Regions from separate parts of the Alteromonas sp. RW2A1 genome, predicted to be linked through region 2. Evidence: predicted binding sites of a transcription regulator. Region 2 holds the regulator's gene; the other holds the start of a gene.
What was found. The regulator FNR, encoded in region 2, switches genes on or off when oxygen is low (the NO sensors DNR and NnrR bind a similar motif). The targets are predictions, from matches to a motif close to TTGATCTAGATCAA.

Region 1 (7,731 bases), 1.6 Mb from region 2:
TTTTTCGCGATAGCTTTTTCCATGCAGACATGCATCCGGGGAACATTTTTGTTTCTCCCTCCCATCCAGATAACCCTAAGTATATTGCCATCGACTTTGGCATTGTTGGCACACTCAATAAAGAAGATAAGCGCTATCTCGCCGAAAACTTTATCGCTTTCTTTAATCGAGACTATCGCAAGGTAGCCCAACTACATGCAGACTCGGGTTGGGTGCCGCAAGACACAAATATCGATGAGTTTGAGATGGCTATCCGCACGGTATGCGAGCCTATTTTCCAAAAGCCACTGGCGGAAATCTCTTTTGGCAACGTGTTGCTGCAATTGTTTAACACCGCAAGACGTTTCGACATGGTTGTACAGCCACAGCTTGTACTGCTGCAAAAAACGTTGCTTTATGTTGAAGGGCTAGGAAGGCAGCTATATCCTCAGCTTGATTTGTGGAAAACCGCGAAACCATTTTTAGAAAACTGGATGAAAGAACAAATCGGGTTTTCTGCCATGATGGGTAAGGTAAAAGCTAACTTACCTTTTTGGTCGGAAAAACTGCCTGAAATGCCAGACTTGTTGTATGACAGCTTGCAGCATATAAAACGCATGCCGTTACAGCAGCAAAAAGCCAGTGCTTTAATGCTAGAAGAGCAAAAACGAACTACTCAGACCACTCACTTTTCGGTGGTTGGTGGTACCTTTATTCTGCTCTCTGCAATATTACCAATCTATGATATATCGTGGTATTTCCCTGCAATAAGTGGATTGATCGGAACTATTTTCTGGTTTTTTTCATGGAGAAACAGCCGTAAATAAACGCGAAAAACGGCTTTTAAATAATGAAGTTTTTATGAAAGTCGTTAATAAGCAATTAATTAGTATGTTAATTGTTCCCAACAGTGTTATAGTGGCTTTGGCTGTTTGCCAAAGTCTTTAAATAGACGAGATTTGTGTTATTTGCTATATGTTGCTACCTGTTATAACGCTCGAGTTACCTTGTAATTTGTGTTTGTTGTTAGTCCATTCGTAAGTAAGCCTCAATGCTCCGCCAATTTAAAGACCAACAGAAACACAGTTACACGCGCTTTTTTGCGCAATTTATTACGATATTTGAGGTCTATACGACATGTCTAAAGTTACAGGCACCGTTAAGTGGTTTAACGCTGATAAAGGTTATGGTTTTCTTACTCAAGATAATGGCGGCAAGGACGTTTTCGTTCATTTCCGTGCAATTATCTCTGAAGGTTACAAAACTCTTCCAGAAGGTCAGCGCGTAGAATTTGAAGTTGAAGAAGGTCAAAAAGGTCTTCAAGCTGCTAACGTGCAAGCTATCTAAGAAATTCAAAAACGGCGGTCATTATGACCGCCGTTTTTCTTTCATTTCCCGCACTATCCCTTTTAATTTCCTGCTTTATAAAACCACGGTCTATTTGCCCCTCCACCAGTTAGCGTGGAAATTAGAATCACTCGCTGAATCGCACTTTCAATATATCGCTATTAACGAGTATGTGTTGCTATGTTGTGGCGTAAAGTGTTTTACTAATCACTCATTTACAGAGTTATTCTTTACTCTCGGTCATTAGGGTATTCACTATGTTTATTCGTGTAGCAAGTGCGCTTACTTTATCAATATTGGTTGTATTTAGCATTCAAGGTATTGCGCAGACGACTTCAACAGAAAGTGCTGGAAGCGTATCAAGCGCAGAAAAAGACACCACAGTGGTGGCAACACTGTTCGGTAAACCAATAATTATGGACGACATTACGCCAAGCGAAGACGTACTGGCCACCATGCAAAAGCAGGCAAGTAGTCGCGGCGAATTTAACGGCATGCTGGCGTTAGCAAGCCTTACTGAATTGTCTGAGCAAATTATCGAAGGTGTTTTGGATGATTATGCTACACAGCACAACATCACCGTTGACCAGGCTTTGGTAGAAAAATTTAAAGAGAAATTCGCAAGCTCGACAGTCAAGCCAGAGCAGGCTACTGCTAATAGTGATAGCGCAAACACTAGCTCGAATAGCAGCCCAAGTAATTCGGGCGGAGCCTCGGGTAGCAAGACGTCTAGCGATGAAATAGCACAGCGCCAGGTTATGATCTACCTAACAGAAAAGCACATGTATAACGCACTCGGTGGCAAAGTAGTTTTTCGACAATCGAACCCGCAGATGCCGGTAGAGGCATACTTTAATGTGCTCAAAGAATATGAGCAGTCAGGAAAGTTTGAAATAGTTGATAAATCATTGCAAGAGGGCTTTTGGTCGCCTTTTACTCCGCCTTATCAGTATGAACTGGCCAAAGAAAATATCGATTTTTCCAAGCCTTGGTGGTTATAAGCGGGCGGCGATAAGCGGTAAATACGCAGTAGGATTGTAAGTAAAAGCCATGAAAGATATCTCTATAGACGCAGTCGACCGCACTATTTTAAGTATTTTACAGCAAGACGCAGAAACGCCAGTAGCGCAAATAGCGGAGCAGGTTGGGCTAACCTCAACCCCGTGCTGGCGCAGAATACAAAAGTTAGAAACAAGCGGAATCGTTTCTCGTCGCGTTGCATTGTTACAGGCGCAAACTTTAGGCCTTACCATGACCGTGTTTGTGCAGGTAAAAGCAGGGAGTCACGATGGCAAATGGCTGTCAAATTTTGCTAACCACGCGTCGTCTTTTGACGAAGTCGTTGAGTGTTACCGAATGTCAGGCGAGTATGATTACCTGTTAAAAGTGCTGGTAACCGACATGGCGAGCTTCGATCATTTTTATAAGCGATTGGTAAACGGTATTGGTTTTTCAGATGTAACATCGAGTTTCGCAATGGAGCAGATTAAATATACAACTGCCGTTCCGCTTACTCACTTGTAACAGCCCGATTTATAACACCCTCATATAAAGAGAGCGTGTTACAGCAGCAAAAAAAAATGGGGAGCTAATAGCTCCCCGTTTTGCACTTTTCACACGCCCTAGTAATACGATAATTTCTGCGATTTCCCAGAAAAGATCTTATACACCATAAGGGTGTAGGCCAAAATTACAGGCACTACAATTACCACGCCAACCAGTAAAAACCGCAGCGAACTTGCATCACTTAATGCATCCGATATGGTCATTTGCCCCGGAATAATAAACGGATAATAGCTTATAGCGAAAGCCGCAAAGCTCAGCAGAAAGACTAATAGCGCGATAAAGAACGGTAGCCACTCGCCTTTTCCGTTGCCCTCAGGCAGTTTTTTTAGTAACACGCCGCACAGCGCAAGCAGAGCAAAGCAGGTAGCGGGTATGGCAAATAGCATAATGCCCCAAGGTGCCGACAGCCACAGCTCTCTTATTTCTGTATGAAGCGTAAGATTGGCTATGCTTACCGCAATTATGCCGGCCGCCAGTATGCCCAAACCACGTTTAGCCCAGTAATACGCTTTTTCCTGCAGCGCTCCTTCAGATTTAAGAATAAGCCAGCAAGAGCCAATAAAGGCGTAAGCAGCAGTTACACCTAGTGCAGCCAGCAGCGCGAATGCCTGTGCCCATATATCTGTGCGTAATCCAGTCACATAAATACCCAGCATATAGCCTTGTGCAAGAGTGGTAAGTAAAGAGCCGTACTTAAAGACTAAATCCCACTTACGCTTTTGTACCTGCACTACCTTCGCCCTAAAATCAAAGGCAACACCTCGTAAAATTAGACCAAGCAGCATAAATGTTGCCGGAAGATACAGTGCTTGCAGCACTTTGCTGTGCGCCTCGGGAAAAGCAATCAGCAACAGACCTACTGCCAATACCAGCCAGGTTTCGTTTGCGTCCCAGTAGGGCCCAATAGACGCGATCATATCGTCTCTAAATGCTTCAGTACGTGGCGGAATTAATACACCTACACCTAAATCATACCCATCTAATATGGCGTAAAGCAGAATAGATAGCCCCAGCAGGCCCACGTATATGTTGCCGAGCATTTGTGGAGATACATTTTCAAACATCATAGCTCCTTACACCGCTACCGGGTTGGTATTGTTGGGTTTGATTTTAGCCTTTGCGACTTCTCGTTCCTCTGTGGTGATTTCTTCAATCTCCACGGCGCGACGACACATCAGCATTAACGTACTGATATAGGCAATAAGCAACCCTGTATAGATGACCGCATAAAGTGTGAACGACATTGCCACATTGCTTGGTGGTAGCTGAGTGACAGCATCCGCTGTTTTTAGCACACCACTTACCAAATAAGGCTGGCGACCAATTTCTGTGACATACCAGCCCGCAAGGGTGGCTACCCAACCGCTGAACGCCATACCCACAAACGTGCGCTTGAGCCATAACGGAAACGCGCGGTTTCGCATTAAATAAATACTGCCTAGCCAAGACACTGCAAGCATGAGCATTCCCATTCCTACCATTACCCTAAAGCCGTAAAATACAGGTGCTACAGGCGGGTGTTCCCCCTCAAACTCGTTAAGACCTTTCAGCTCACCCTTCAAGTCGTGAGTAAGAATAAGGCTTGCTGCATACGGAATAGGTATTTCGAAGTGATTCTCCTTATTATCCTCATCGGGAATGGCGAATAGCAGTAGCGGAGCGCCTTCAGTGGTTTCCCACAATCCTTCCATAGCAGCTACTTTTTGCGGCTGGTGTTCAAGTGTGTTTAATCCATGCATATCACCTGCAAATATTTGCAGCGGGATAAGCACTGCCGCAGTGTATGTGGCGTATACCACCCCATCGACAACCTCAAAACCTTGCGGTGTTTGCATCCAGCTATTGAGCGCTAAAATCCAAAAGGCAGACGTAGTGGTGCCAAGAGCCACAATAAGTGTTGAGGTAGTATGTAGCCAGTTCGGCACACGGCGAATGCCAAATAGCATTATGCCCAAAAACGTGGCTTCTAAGAAAAAGGCCGTAAGCACTTCGTAGCCCAGTAACGGGCCCGCCACGTTCCCCACCTTTTCCATAAATCCGGGCCAGTTAGTCCCAAACTGAAATGACATGGTAACGCCGCTGACTACGCCTAATGCAAAGCTCAGGGCAAAAACCCGCACCCAAAATCGGTACATACGCATCCACACTGGATGGCCTGAGGTGTTCGAACGTAGTTTAAAGTAGAAAAGAAACCAACCCATAGCCATGGTGATGGTTGGAAATAAAATATGAAAACTAATATTTAGAGCAAATTGTAAACGAGACAGCAAGAATACATCCACGGAGGGTCTCCCTAATTGACACTGTTTTTACCCGGTAAAATCTTGTCCTTAAGCTCTAGCATACGGCCAACGCCTGAACCGAGTTTCATCAGCGTGTTTAATTTTTCAGGGCCAAGGTTTTGTAATTCCTCAGACCATGCCGTAATGGATTCCAATAAATCGTGTATTTCACTTAGTTTTTCTTGCGCACCAACTTCTGTGCCGTTGGCAGGCTCATCGAGTAAAAGATCGCGCAGTAAGCTTAATGTGGGGTCTATTTCGCGCTTACGCCTTTCTTCAAACACCCTATTTGCCAAAGTCCAAATATCGCCAGCAGGAATGAAAAATTCTTTACGCTCACCTGGCACAAGGTGCTGTTTGATCAACCGCCAAGATTGAAGCTCTTTTAGCCCCATACTGGTGTTTCCTCGAGAGATATTTAGTGCATCAGCAATTTCCTGTGCTGAAATGGGCTCATCGTTTAGCACAATAAGCGCCAAAATTTGACCAACTGTTCTGTTAAAGCCCCAGCGGCTTCCCATCTCACCAAAGTGCATAACAGCTGATGTAATAAGAGGTGTCATCTTCATTTTTTTGCGCCTATTGAAGTTTCAGAAATTACTGAAAGTTTAATACTCCATTTGATGCAGATCAATCTTTTTCAACATTAAATATGATTTCATAAAGACACTTAGGTCTTGGCTTTGGAGGAATGCATTTAAACTGTAATATGAAAGCGGTAGCGTAGGATATATTACGTTTTCAGCACTTTGGATAGCTTCGGTATGAGATTGGCAATGTCACAAAAAAACGCCAAGCAAATGTCCCCGCGAGCCTTTTATCGGTATAGCCATGCCTTGCAGTGTAACCATTATGCTGGGTTTTTCAGGCACTTCAGCAGGCTTTTTAGCCGCATTAGTAGGCTTTTTCCATTTGTCTGGTGCTGCTGCCGGCGCGTATTTAGTGACCTTTTTCGGCCATATACTATCGATGGACGCTGTTCAGGCATTTGTTCTTATAACACTGGGATTAAGTTTTGGTAGCGTTATTGCCTGCCTATTTCTAAAGCCGTCAACTATAGTAGATACTATGTAAAAGGCTCTTATAAATGCACCGAACCGTTTGAACAGTCAGTTCATCCAATTATTTTGTGCTTTCATGGTATTCCATAGTAAATGCGGCGCAAAAAAGTGATTATTGGCGGCATAACCTTTAACATGTCCGATTAGTGATTCTTTCAGGGGCTTACTCATTGCGCCTGAATGACACCTCATCTCTTGCTAGATAGTGGTGTATCAGAAAAAAGGTTTCCACTATGAGTCAAGCTTCACCACAATTAATGAAGAATTGTGAAGACGAACCCATCCACCTTATCGAAAGTGTTCAAAGTTTCGGTTATGTGATTGCCCTCAATCCTGCAGATAAAACCATTCAAGTGGTAAGCAGTAATATTCGAGAACTATTCAAAGTAGACATTGTTCCCGGGGAAACGCTTATTACTGAGCTTTTTACTATCCCCAATCCGGAAGCTCACACTTTTAAAACCATCTTTGAAGCGGTACAAGGCGGCAAGGTGCGTCATGCTTACCAGTGGCAGTTCGCAGAAAATGCGCTGTGGCTTGAGGACTGGGAAAAAGAGGGAAGTGGCGTAGCGTACGAATCAAATGGTTTACTGGTTATCGAATTAGAGCCCACTCCGCAATTAAGTTACGAAGCAGCGCAGCAGTGGGTGCCCATGGATATGGACTTACGCGCTTTGTTGCCCGACGTGGATGACAGTGACTCTATAGGCGATGTGGCAGATGCCATAGCGCGATATTTTCAAGACTATGTTGGTTTTGATGCCGTTATGGTTTACCAATTCGACGAAGACCATTGCGGTGAAGTTATCGGTGAGGCAACGGAATCTGAGGGTAAATCTTTTAAGGGGCTTAAATTTCCAGCCTCCGATATTCCACAGCAGGCCAGAGAGCTTTATTTGCTGAATCGCGTTCGCTGCGTGTTCGATGTTGATGAGCCAGTAATTCCACTTTTGCCCCGTATTGAAGACTCTGAACGGCCGCCCCTCGACCTTTCAATGTCAATGGTGCGCTCAGTTTCACCCACCCACATTACGTATCTTAAAAATATGGGAGTACGCTCATCTTTTTCTGTAAGTCTAGTGTTTGAAGGCAAACTGTGGGGCTTGTTAGCGTGCCATAGTAAAAAGCCTATATACGTAGATCAGAAAAAGCGCTTAGTGTGTGAATCATTAGGACATCTATACGCATGGCAGTTACATACTAAAACGCTTCACGAAAAAAAGGAGCATTTTCAAAATCGCCAGCGTTCATTAAATAACATTGTTCATCAGCTAACGTCTTACTCCAACCCGCTTGAAGCGATTAAGCAAAAGGAAAAAGACCTACTGCAGGTGGCTGATGCATGCGGCATGGCGGTTGTTACACCATCGAGTAATTACTTTGTGGGAAAAACGCCATCAGAATCCACATTAATGAAGCTCCTAGACAAGTTTGCTATTCCAAACTCAGAACAGTCGGTTACGTTAAATCGCTTAGCTGAACAGGTGACAGATTCT
Region 2 (7,731 bases):
ACCCAAGCTTTGCAGTTTGCGTTTGGTTTTCTTCGCGTCGGCGAAGGGCGCTTATGTGGCGTAAGTAGTGCTGAAATTGTCACAGATAAAAAAACGATGTCATTAGATGTCAGCGACGAGGGGCGATTTACCGTACCTACTGAAAGAGCACTTAAACTTGCCGACGCGCTTGTGCGAATTTCCCTTGATGAAGCCGCTAACGTGTGCGACATGTCCGTTCAATTGGAAACCAAACCTGAATATCTCAAAACCCGCTACACCCAAGAGGAACTTGAGTTTATTTATTCGCAATATGAAGCGTTTTTCAACGAAATGGGAAGTTTTCTATCTTTTATGATGCCAACGGTAAAAGGGCTGATGATTCAATTTAGGGATGAGAATCTAGACCACACTACACCTCAAGGTGTCACCATTAATAATGGCGTTTTGCACCTTGAACAAGAGTGGATCAGTGAGGCGAGGGGGTTGTCATTACCTCAAGCCCCTCTTCGTATTACTGCTATGGCCTCAAGTTAATAGCTGGTAGCGAATTTGTTCTGCGAGTCGGGTGATGGTTTCTTCACCCTTCTGGCAAAGCTCTTCTGCGCGGTGAAACTCCATAATACCCACATCGGTGAGTTGAGGCTCTATAAGAATGTCAGGTGGGTCTCCGGCGAGACGGGAGCGCGTTACACGAGCCTGCAGTATCTCCAATGAGCTGCTCATTACGCTCATTATACCCGGCGGATTTTTCTTATTCACCTTTGCTGGTACTTCGGTAAATTCTTCTTCTACTTTTTCAATAACCTCAGCGCCCAGTGAATCGCTATTTTCTTGTGAATGACCATCGTTCTGTGACTCATCTTCCGATTTACTATCAGGGGTAAACCACTGCTTGAGAACGTTCTGGCTTTTGGTGAAAAAGTCTTCGGTTTTTTGCTGGTTATCTTCGTGATCCTTGCGAAGTTTTTCTAAGCGAAGAGGTCTAAAGTCGGCGTTGAGGTTTACTGCGATTACAAAATCTGCTCCCAACTGTCGACATAAATTCACAGGCACCGGGTTAACGACAGCCCCATCAACAAGCCAGCGGTCTTCGTAAGCAACCGGAGAGAAAAGTGCAGGGATAGCACAAGAGGCCTGAATAGAATTACCAACCGGGCCAGAGTCGAATACCACCTCACGCCCAGTATATAAATCGGTAGCGACAGAAGCGAAAGGCTTGTTCATTGCCTCATAGCTGTCTGCACAAAATTCACTGGCCAATTTGTCGAAGACTTTTTGGCCGCTTGCAAGGCCGCCTCGACGCAAACCAACGCCCATTAGTGCAAGCACCTGCCAATCGCTGAGCGAGCAGGCCCATTCTTTTAAGCCTTCTAGTTTGCCGCTAGAGTAGGCTGCTCCAACATATGCACCAATAGAACAGCCCGCCACAATGTCAATCTTAACACCCAGCTTTTCAAGAGCTTGTATAATTCCAATATGGGTCCAGCCTCTTGCTGCACCAGCTCCTAATGCAATTCCAATTTTCATTAACGTGGTTCCATAATGTTTACTATGTCGATAACTTCAGAAGAGTCTGGCATTTGAGCGTTATCAGGCACATTAAATGTAGGCTGGTCGAAACCAATATCACCGTCTTTTACGGGCCCTTCCTGAGTAGTAATAGACTTAAAGTCATATAAGTTACTGTCAACTAAGTGCGAGGGAGCGACATTTTGAAGTGCACTGAACATAGACTCAATGCGGCCAGGAAAGCGTGCGTTCCAATCTTGCAACATGCCCTTGATATGCTGTCGCTGTAGATTTTCTTGCGAACCACATAAGTTACAGGGAATAATGGGAAAGTCGGAGGCTTCTGAATACGCCTTAATATCGTTTTCAGTGCAGTAGGCTAGTGGGCGTATAACAATGTGTTCGCCATTGTCGCTCACTAGTTTTGGCGGCATTGATTTTAACTTCCCACCATGGAACATGTTGAGAAAGAAAGTTTCCAGCATGTCATCGCGGTGATGGCCAAGGGCTATTTTTGTTGCACCAAGTTCTTTTGCCGTGCGATATAGAATACCTCTGCGCAATCTTGAGCAAAGCGAACACGTGGTTTTTCCCTCTGGGATTTTATCTTTAACAATGGAATAGGTGTCTTCTTCCACTATTTTGTAATCTACATTTACGCTGTCCAAGTAATTAGGCAAGATATGTTCAGGAAAGCCAGGCTGCTTTTGGTCTAAATTTACCGCGATAATGTCAAAGTGGATAGGCGCAACACGTTTTAAGAACATGAGTATATCGAGCATGGTATAGCTGTCCTTGCCACCGGACAAACACACCATTACCTTGTCGTTTTCTTCAATCATGCCAAAGTCGGCTATCGCTTTACCCACATTACGGCGAAGACGCTTTTGTAGCTTATTGAAACTGTGCTTTTGCTTACTTTCCTGCGCAGCAGAAGACGACGTATTAGCGCCGTTAGTGCCTAAACTCATAATTAACTAACTTGGTTCGTGTAAAAGCCGCCATTATACAATAAAGCGGCTTTTGTTAACTACGGTTGTGTCCAGAATTTCTTCAACCGATTGAGGGCGAAACAAATGTCTCAGCGTTGCTAGATCGTATAAGGCGATACAAACCCGTTAGGTTTAATTGCTAATACATCACAGTTAAGAGCATCAATAACGTGCTCTGCGGTGTTGCCTATTAGCGCGGCAGATATACCAACCCGTCCTACCGTGCCTATGATCACCAGTTCGGCATCTATGTCCTTGGCAACTTGAGGGATAACGCGTTCAGGTAAACCTTCTTTTACGATACATTTGTCAGGAGCAACCCCATGTTTCGCCGCGTGTTTGTCCATTTCATCATGATGATGATTTTTAACTGCGCTGTGATATTTGTCAGAATCGAACTCTGGCACCTCAATGGCAATATTCAACGGTGTGGAAGGGTAACTATTCACTAAGTTAACGTGGCCTTTTAACAGCCTTGCATACTCGTTCGCGATCACGGTTATTTTGTCGTTGAGTGCAGCATGTTCCTCATCTTCACTGCCTACATTCACTGCAGCTATTATTTCGCCATCTTCCGGCCAGTCGTGCTCTTTTACAAGGAGAACAGGGCGAGGACACTTTCTCATTAGATGCCAGTCGGTTGGCGTAAACAACACTGAGGCGATGTCGTCGTGGTCTTTCGTTGCTTTAACCACTAAGTCTATTTGGTTATTGAGTGCGTAGTAAATGATGGCTTCGTGGGCTCTGTTATTCCACTCAACAACAATATCAATGTTGGAAAAGCCTTGTTCCTTTAATTGTTCCCCAAGCCACTTCGATTGATCCTTTGTAACTGCGTCTCGCATAGTATCACGCTCGTCGGGACTAAGCATGGTCGTCATATCATAAGAGAGGTCATAAACTACCATCATGGCAGTCACGGTGGCGCCGGTTTTTGAGGCAAGTTCAAGAGCTCGACTTAATGCGGGCTGATTATCTCGCTCTGAATCAACAATTGCCAAAATGTGATTACACTCAATCATAATGTCTCCTTCTTATGAAGCAATACATTAAGTGTAATAGACAATAGCGAAAGTGTGGGTTGTTTTAGATCAATATTTTAACAGTTGCAACGGTTAAGCTGTTAACCGTTGCAAACAATACTGGGGCCTTTTAGCGCAGTTACCTTGCCATCAATAGCATCGAAGTCGAGGATAGTAATCAGTTTCCCATCTACTTTTATCAGCTTTTCTTTTTGAAAACGGCTTAACAAACGACTAATGGTTTCAATGGTAAGACCCAGGTAATTACCAATTTCATTACGGGTCATTGTAAGATGAAACTCTCGGAGTGAAAAACCACGCTCTTCAAAACGCTGAGAAAGATGAGAGATGAAATAGAGCAAGCGCTCCTCGGCTGTTCGTTTATTGAGCATCATGATCATGTCGTGATCTTGTTTTATCTCAGCACTCATAAAGCTCATAATCTGATGGCGTAATTTAGGAAACTGAACTGCCATCTCATCTAGTGTTTCGTAGGGTAATTCGCAAACCATGGCGGTTTCTAACGCCTGAGTATAACTTTGATGCCTACTTTCGCGCAGTGCGTCGAAACCGACGATGTCACCAGGAAAATGGAAGCCAGTAATTTGCTCTTCGCCGTCTGAATTGGTAACAAATGATTTAAACGAGCCCGTTCTTACTGCAAACAATGAAGTAAAGGTATCGCCATTGTTTATTAGCGTGTCGCCTTTATGCAGAGGTTTTTTACGCTCAATGATATCGTCTAACGATTCGATTTCTGTCTTATTCAAAGCCACTGGCAAACATAAATGACTAAAGCTGCAGTTTTGACAGTGGATAGAGAATCCGCTTCCTTTGCTCATAATTTCTATTCTCTTAGGATGAACATGGGTATATGTTACAACACCATTTAAGATAATGCGCTATAAATAAGATAAGCTGCATACAAGGCCATGGCCGATGCAATACCTTGACGCACAATAATGTGTCTAAAGCCTCTCACAATATACTGGCTGCCAGCGCCCACAGCAAGTAATGTTGGCAATGTGCCCAAACCAAAAAAGAACATAATTCCAGCGCCTTGTATCGCAGAGCCTGCAGCAAGAGACCAAGTTAAAGTGGAATATACAAGCCCACAGGGTAACCACCCCCAAAGAAAGCCATAAGGTATTGCGCTTAAGGGCGTTTTAAACGGGAGAAAGCGTTTTGAAATGGGCTGAACATATTTAAATAGATGCTTTCCTGCACTTTCAAGCGCTGTTAATCCAGTCCACCACTTCCCTAAATAGCAAGCAAGTAGGAAAAGCATCACACCGCTTAGCAAAGAAAGGACGTAATTCGCTAGTGGTACAAAATCGGTGGCTATTTTACCAAGAGCGCCGGTAATCGCACCAGCAAGTGTATAGCTTGCAATACGGCCACTGTTGTAAGCAAGGGTGAAAGGAAGTGCAGGCTTATCTTTCGGAGTTACCATGCGCAAGGCAGATACTATGCCCCCGCACATACCAACGCAGTGAACCCCGCCAGCTAGTCCAATAAGGAATGCAGAAAGATAGCTAATCTGATCCATTTTTTTCGTTTTCTTGCTGAATTCGCTTGCGCTGTTCTGCGAGTTTCTTTTCCTCAGGTGAGAGGTCATCGTCGAACAAAATACTGTAGCCCTGTCGATCTAGATCTTCAAACTGATTCGATTTTACCGCCCAAAAAAAGATTACCACGGCAAGGGCGACAATAATAATAGCGATAGGAATAAGTACATAAATAATGCTCATGCTATTTGCTCAATAATCGGGTTGAATTGGTAACGACAATAATACTGCTTAATGACATGCCAACAACGGCCATCCACGGCGACAAAAGCCCTGAAACCGCAAACGGTAGAATGATCAGGTTATACAGCACAGACCATCCGATATTTTGACGAATTTTCGTTTTTGCCTTGTGGGCAGTTTCAATTAACAGTGGGACGGAAAGAAGCTGGTCGCCAAGAAGAATAACATCTGCGGCAGTTTTAGCTACATCCGTTGCATTGCCTACCGCAATAGCTACATCGGCGCTGGCAAGAACCGGAGCGTCATTAATACCATCTCCCATCATCATCACTTTCTTATTGCGTGACTGAAGCAGCCGTACCTCTTCAAATTTCTGCTCAGGAGTAAGTCCACCCATTGCCATCGAAACGGGTAGGGAAGCGGTTAGTTCGTTTACGTTTTGTTGTGTATCGCCACTTAACACGACCAAGTCATTATGAACGGCAAGTGCATCTAATGTGGTTTTGGCGTCTTTTCGTAGACTATCGCTTACTTGAAACGCCGCTACTAATTTGCCGTCTGTGGCTAAATATACATTGGCTGATATCGGCAACGACTCGGGACTTATCTCACAAAATGCCGCCGAACCCATTGTAAAATTAGCGCCGTTTATTTCGCCACTAATTCCGCCGCCCGGAGTGACTGAAAATTGGCTTACCCTGTGTAATACATCGCCAGAGAAGGCATTGGCAATAGGGTGCTCAGAACGTGATTCTAGAGCAACCGAAATTTCCCACGCTTTGGTGCTGTCGACCGTGTCTGCGTACCAGTCTTGCTTGATGCTAAACTTTCCTTGCGTGAGAGTACCGGTTTTATCAAGAGCAACGGTATTTATCGTGGTAATTTGCTCTAGGGCGTCAGCCCTTTTTAACAGAATGCCTTGTTTGTTGAGTTTTGCCATTGCGCAGGTTAATGCAGAAGGCGTAGCAAGGCCTAGAGCACAAGGACAAGTGGCTACTAATACAGAAATGGTGATCCAAAAAGCATCAGCATTGCCGTTATAGGTCCAGTAGCTATAGGTTAATAATGCGATTAACAAGACTGCACTGACAAAGTATCTCGAAAACTCATCGGCCAGTTGCGCAGCTTTTGGTTTACTTGCCATGGCGCTGGCCTGAAGGCGCATTATTTGATTTACCAAGGCATTTTTGAGTGTATGTGTAACCGTTACCGTTAGCGTCCCGTCACGGCAAATTGTGCCGCCGTAAACGGTACTTTTGGCATGTTTTACGACAGGATCAAATTCTCCTGTTAGCATAGATTCGTCGACAGACGCACTACCTTCTTCAACTAGCCCGTCAACAGGAATGGTAGCGCCCGGTTTTATTACCACCACATCATTGGGTTTAAGCTGCTTTGCCAAGCATTCACTCATGCTTCCGTCGGGCAGCAATTTAGTTGCTGATACTGGAATATATTGCATCATATTTGCAGATATCTGTGCGGCACGATGCCGACTTCTGTGCTCTAAAAATCGACTTAGAAGCAACAGAAATATAAACATACAGATAGACTCAAAATACACTTCTCCTTGTTCGAGCAGTGTAGAGCGAATGCCCGCAATGTAGGTGCCGAAGATGGCTATTGTGACTGGCACGTCCATATTCACGGTTCTGGCGCTTAAGGCTTTTGCTGCACCCACATAAAAAGTACTCCCCGAATACAGCACCACGGGTGTGGTTAGCGTTAAGGCTACCCAGTAAAAATATTGACGAGTTTCTAATTCAATAGCGCCAAACCAGTCGAAGTAAAGGCCCGTCATTAGCATCATTACCTGCATGGTCATGATGCCGGCTAAACCAAGCTTTTTAATAAATACCTTTTCTTCACGTTTGTAACTGGCTTCATGCTCGTCGGGGTGGAAGGGAGAACCGGAGTATCCAATTCGCTTCAGAGTGGAGAGAATTTGGCTTAACTTAATTTTTGATTCTGACCAAGTGACTAATGCTCTGCGCTCTTGAACATTAACAGCAACCTGCTGTATGCCGTTCACTTTAGCGAGTTGCTTTTCAATCAACCAACCACACGCAGCACAAGTAATACCCTCGAGAGTTAATTGAATTTGCTTGTGCTGCCCCTCATCGTAAACAAACTCGTCTTGAAGGGTTGGGTCGTCGTACACTTTTAGTCTATCGAGAGTGTCGAGAATGCTATCATCCGATTTTTGCGCGGGCTCTGTTCTAAACTGGTAATAATCTTCTAGGCCGTTGTTAACAATGGCTTCAGCAACGGCTTGACAACCAGGGCAACACATTTGCCTGGTTGCACCCAGTACAACAGTTTCATAACATTTGTCGTCATCATTGGGTAAACCGCAGTGATAACAGTTGGTCTCTTTCATTAAGGATTAAACTTTATAACGTCGGTATTAGGAAGTATCAGTGTGTTCTCTATTTTCCAGCTTTCATCTACAGGTGTTAGAGATACCTTCCATTT

Region 1: the regulator FNR is predicted to act here: its motif matches at 5,795-5,808, upstream of BM528_RS16325 (GbsR/MarR family transcriptional regulator).

The regions. Positions count from the first base shown of each region.
Region 1 covers NZ_CP018031.1:3,698,517-3,706,247, reverse strand. Annotated here, with positions in the region: gene ubiB (ubiquinone biosynthesis regulatory protein kinase UbiB) at 1-806, shown strand, start outside; gene cspE (transcription antiterminator/RNA stability regulator CspE) at 1,117-1,326, shown strand; gene BM528_RS16345 (hypothetical protein) at 1,584-2,327, shown strand; gene BM528_RS16340 (Lrp/AsnC family transcriptional regulator) at 2,377-2,850, shown strand; gene BM528_RS16335 (cytochrome d ubiquinol oxidase subunit II) at 2,949-3,956, opposite strand; gene BM528_RS16330 (cytochrome ubiquinol oxidase subunit I) at 3,966-5,174, opposite strand; gene BM528_RS16325 (GbsR/MarR family transcriptional regulator) at 5,186-5,743, opposite strand; gene BM528_RS16320 (hypothetical protein) at 6,006-6,248, shown strand; gene BM528_RS16315 (ATP-binding protein) at 6,469-7,731, shown strand, end outside.
Region 2 covers NZ_CP018031.1:1,157,754-1,165,484, reverse strand. Annotated here, with positions in the region: gene BM528_RS05245 (DUF2987 domain-containing protein) at 1-516, shown strand, start outside; gene BM528_RS05240 (patatin-like phospholipase family protein) at 508-1,509, opposite strand; gene ttcA (tRNA 2-thiocytidine(32) synthetase TtcA) at 1,509-2,462, opposite strand; gene uspE (universal stress protein UspE) at 2,582-3,505, opposite strand; gene fnr (fumarate/nitrate reduction transcriptional regulator Fnr) at 3,607-4,347, opposite strand; gene BM528_RS05220 (sulfite exporter TauE/SafE family protein) at 4,395-5,054, opposite strand; gene ccoS (cbb3-type cytochrome oxidase assembly protein CcoS) at 5,041-5,256, opposite strand; gene BM528_RS05210 (heavy metal translocating P-type ATPase) at 5,258-7,636, opposite strand; gene BM528_RS05205 (FixH family protein) at 7,636-7,731, opposite strand, start outside.